Regions from separate parts of the Listeria sp. LM90SB2 genome, predicted to be linked through region 2. Evidence: predicted binding sites of a transcription regulator. Region 2 holds the regulator's gene; the other holds the start of a gene.
The links. Region 2 encodes NrdR, which represses ribonucleotide reductase genes. Its sites were predicted from a motif close to AACACNATATATNGTGTT; they were not measured.

Region 1: the regulator NrdR is predicted to act here: its motif matches at 1,414-1,431, upstream of nrdD (anaerobic ribonucleoside-triphosphate reductase).

Annotation. Positions count from the first base shown of each region.
Region 1 covers NZ_CP046449.1:312,981-315,452, forward strand. The annotation lists gene GL301_RS01520 (Gfo/Idh/MocA family protein) at 1-15, shown strand, start outside; gene GL301_RS01525 (ABC transporter ATP-binding protein) at 53-1,153, opposite strand; gene nrdD (anaerobic ribonucleoside-triphosphate reductase) at 1,444-2,472, shown strand, end outside.
Region 2 covers NZ_CP046449.1:1,595,913-1,598,384, forward strand. The annotation lists gene GL301_RS07920 (replication initiation and membrane attachment family protein) at 1-586, opposite strand, end outside; gene nrdR (transcriptional regulator NrdR) at 592-1,056, opposite strand; gene coaE (dephospho-CoA kinase) at 1,134-1,736, opposite strand; gene mutM (DNA-formamidopyrimidine glycosylase) at 1,753-2,472, opposite strand, start outside.

The sequences.
Region 1 (2,472 bases), 1.3 Mb from region 2:
CCTTTTGAAAAATAAGAAAACCCGCCGAGCTTGGCGGGTTTTTCTACGAATATTAATCAGTTAAGTTATCTTCTGTTTCTGGGTCGAAGAAGTGAGATTTAGACATTTCGAATGCTAAAGTAAGTACTTCGTTTGGTTGGTGTTCCGAGCGAGCATCAACACGTGCTACGAATTCATGTGTACCAACACGGCTATGAAGCATAAATTCAGCACCAGTAAGCTCGGCAACAATAGTCGTTGCTTTGAACGTATAACCAGGATTAGCTTCAATAACGATTGGCTCATCATGAATATCTTCTGGACGAATACCGAAAACGATATCTTTACCGTCAAACCCTCTATCTTTAAGAAGTTTTAATTTGCCTTCTGGGACTTCAATAGTGAAATCATCACCGATAAAGTTAGAACCTTCTAAACGCCCTTTGAAGAAGTTCATTGCTGGGCTTCCAATAAAGCCGGCTACGAACATATTTACTGGGTGATCGTAAACTTGTTTTGGTGAACCAACTTGTTGGATAACACCGTCTTTCATGATAACGATACGAGTTGCCATTGTCATCGCTTCTGTTTGGTCATGGGTAACGTAAATCATTGTAGTATCTAATTGTTGGTGAAGTTTTGTGATTTCCGCACGCATTTGCACACGTAATTTCGCATCCAAGTTGGAAAGTGGTTCATCCATTAGGAAGACTTTTGCGTCACGAACGATTGCACGACCTAGAGCAACACGTTGACGTTGACCACCGGAAAGTGCACTTGGTTTACGTTTTAAGTATTCAGTTAAGCCAAGAATATTTGCTGCATGCTCAACACGTTTTTTAATTTCGTCTTTTGGCATTTTACGAAGTTTTAAACCGAATGCCATATTATCATATACAGTCATATGCGGATATAATGCGTAGTTTTGGAATACCATTGCGATGTCACGGTCTTTTGGCGCAACATTGTTCATTACTTTACCATCAATAGATAGTTCGCCTTTTGAAATTTCTTCTAGTCCAGCAATCATACGTAAAGTTGTAGATTTACCACAACCAGATGGACCTACAAAAACGATGAATTCTTTGTCATCGATTTCTAAATTAAAGTCAGATACCGCAGTTACTTTGTTATCATAAATTTTATAAATATGTTCTAGTGATAATTGTGCCAACTTTCTTCGCCTCTTTCTATTTTTTAACTTGTGTTCATTGTATATGAAAACGCTTTACAAAAACTATGGCAATTTGCACAAAGAAAAAATTCATCTGTTGGGCAACTTGCATAAGTAGCAAAAAAATAAAAAGAAGTAAAGGGACAAAAGACCTTTTATGTGAAAGATTTTTCACAGCGCTTAATTCTTTAGTCCCAATTCCGGAAATTCCTCAGATATCATTACAATAAAACTTCATCTTGTGTTATATTATTAAAGCAGACACAATATATAGTTAGTGGGGGATTATCATGTACGTGGAACAACTTAATGAACAAATGGTAATAAAAAGGGACGGCCGTAAAGCAAACTTTGATTTAATTAAAATTCGTAATGCCGTTGAAGCATCTATGAAAGCAATTAATTTAGAGGACGAGACTTTCTTAGAAGAGATTTTGCTTGAGGTTGTAAGTGAATTACCTAACAAGGCAGATATGACCATCGATGAAATCCAGCATTGCGTCGAAAATACTTTAATGAAATCGACGTATCCTGATGTAGCGAGGGCTTACATAGAATACCGCCATGATCGCGACCATGAGCGTGAAAACATCACAGATATGCACAAAAGCGTAGAAAAGCTACTACAAAAAGACAAAACAGTAGTAAACGAAAATGCCAACAAAGACGCGACTGTCTTTAATACGCAACGCGATTTGACAGCAGGAGCCGTAGCAAAAAGTTACGCATTAAAATACATGCTACCAAAACACGTATCCAACGCTCATTTAAAAGGGGAAATTCATTTTCACGATTTAGATTACAGCCCATACCATGCGATGACCAACTGTTGTTTAATCGACATCGAAGGAATGCTGTCAAAAGGATTTACGATTGGTAATGCCAACGTAGAAAGCCCGAAATCTATCCAAACTGCTACCGCACAAATTGCTCAAATAATCGCAAACGTAGCAAGTTCACAGTACGGCGGCTGTTCGGTTGACCGTATTGATGAAGTTTTATCCGTTTACGCGCGTTTGAACTTTGAAAAACATAAAAAAGATGCGATGGAATGGGTCGTTCCAGAAAAACAAGAAGGTTATGCAGCGGAGAAAACACGCAAAGATATTTACGATGCGATGCAAAGCTTAGAATACGAAATCAACACATTATATACAAGTAACGGCCAAACACCTTTCGTAACACTAGGCTTCGGTCTTGGTGAAGATTGGTTTGCCCGTGAAATTCAAAAAGCCATCCTAAAAGTGCGTATTGGTGGGGTTGGTAAAGATAAACACACGGCTATTTTCCCGAAATTAGTATTTTCAATTCGCCGTGGA
Region 2 (2,472 bases):
CATCAAATTCAATTTCTTTTGGCGTCACTTTGTCTAGTAACTTTTGACTAGTTTCAGTCGTAACTGCACTACTACCACCTTTAAACGGTTCGAAAACATCTTGAAACGAACGAGTGATTTCGCTATATGTAGCTGTGTCAAATGCCTCGTCTGCGAAAAAACGACGCAAACGTTGAAACTGCGCATTGCCAATTTTGCTATATAAATAAATATTTAATAGACCATCCGAAAAAAACTTTTCTGGTGATAACGGTGGCAAGATTTCGTAAATATAAAAGCGTTGATCGTTTTCGGTCTTCACATAACTCTTTAAAAGACCTAAGCCTTCTAATTTTAGCCTTGCCTCGAATAACGCTTTCAAACTAATATCAAGCATATTTAAAAGTTGGACGTGCGAATGCGCTTCTGACCAAAGTCTGTTTTCTTCGACTTCTGTGAACAGTGTTTGATATAAAGCAAGACATTCCGCCCCCATTAGCGGTTGATATAACATCGTAATAATTTTTCTGTCGGCGCCGGTCAAGATTCCACTTGCTTTTACTTGATAGCTGTCTACCGCTTGAAGCTCCATCCAAAATTCCGTCAATTTACTCACCTATCTTTATTTTTTTCCATTAAATCTTTTAACTCTTCGACAAACACACTAATATCTTTAAATTGGCGATACACCGAAGCGAAGCGCACGTAGGCTACTTCATCGAGATTCGCTAATTTATTCATCACTTTTTCACCAATTAAGTCAGACGCGATTTCACTGTCTCCAATATTTCGCAGTTCACGTTCTACCTCATTGACAATTTCTTCAATTTGTTCAGCGCTAACTGGTCGTTTTTCACATGCTCTTATTAAGCCGCGTCGCACTTTTTCACGAGCGAATTCTTCTCTTGCTCCATCTTTTTTCACAACTATTAAAGGACTCTCTTCTACCTTTTCAAAAGTAGTAAAACGAAATCCGCATTTTTCACATTCACGCCGTCTTCGGATGGAATTGCCATCATCTGCCGGTCTTGAGTCTACAACACGTGTACCATTATATTGACAAGTAGGACATCTCACAAAAACTCACTCCTATCTCTAGCTTTCTCTATCTGTTTATTTGTATGCCTCATTATACCATGTGAAAGTAAGGGTGGCTATTTGTTCTTTACAAAACGCTTGATAAATGTAAGAACTTGTTTTTGTGTCTTTTCAAGTGATTCATTATTATCGATGACAAAATCAGCTTTTCTCGCCTTTTCATCGATTCCCATTTGGCTTTCAATTCTTCTTAATGCATCTTCTTTTGTTAGATTATTTCGCTCCATCAGGCGTTTTAACTCTGTTTCAGGGGTGGTCCAAACAACAACTATTTTATCCACCAACGATTCTAAATGACTTTCAAACAAAAGCGGAATATCGAAAAAGACAAGCTCCTCTCCTGCTTCAAAAAAACGTTCGCGCGCTTCCAACATATAGTCTTTCACACGTGGATGCGTAATTTCATTTAACTTTTCACGCTTTTCCTTATCTTTAAAAATAATTTCTCCTAATTTAGCTCGATTTAATGTGCCATCTGCAAGTAAAATTTCTTCCCCAAAATAAGCAACGATTTCTTTTAGTCCTTCTGTGCCACGCTCCACTACTTTTCTAGCAGCAATATCTGCATCTACTAATGGAATACCCGCTTGCTGAATCATGTTACTCACTGTTGATTTCCCTGTTGCTACACTTCCTGTTAATCCAATCGTTTTCCCCATGATTTCAGCTCGCTTTCTATTTTTGGCAATTCGGGCAAAAATGTGTCCCGCGTCCGTTTAATTTAATTTTTTCAATTGGCGTTCCACAAACAACACACGGTTCGTCTGTTTTGCCGTATACTTTTAATTTATCTTGATATTGTCCAAGCTTCCCTTGCGAATTTACATATGTTCTGACAGTGGAGCCACCAAGTGCTACAGCTTCAGTCATAATACTTTTCGTCGCTTCAAAAATACGTTTGATTTCTTTGTCTGAAAGTGAGTTAGCTGCTCTTTCCGGGCGCACTTTTGCTTCAAAACAAATTTCATCCGCATAAATATTTCCTACTCCGGCTACTAACTTTTGATCAAGTAAAGCCGTTTTGATGGCGCGGCTTGTTTTTTTTACACCAGTCGCAAAATCCGTTAATGTAAAGGCTTGCGTCAGCGGTTCTGGGCCAAGCTTTTTAATCGACCGCGTTTCACCCTCACCGTATTTATTTGTTACTTCCATCGTGCCAAATTTTCGCACATCTAAAAAACGCAATTCCGTGTGATCTTCAAAATGAAAAATAATATGCGTATGCTTGCTAACCTCTTCCTTTTCATCCATTAACCGAAATTTACCTTCCATTCGTAAATGCGATAAAATCGTACAGTTGGTTAAGTCAAAAAGTAAGAATTTACCACGACGGCGTACACCCTCTATTTCTTGCCCGACAAGCATATGCACAAACTCATCGGGTGGTGTTGATAC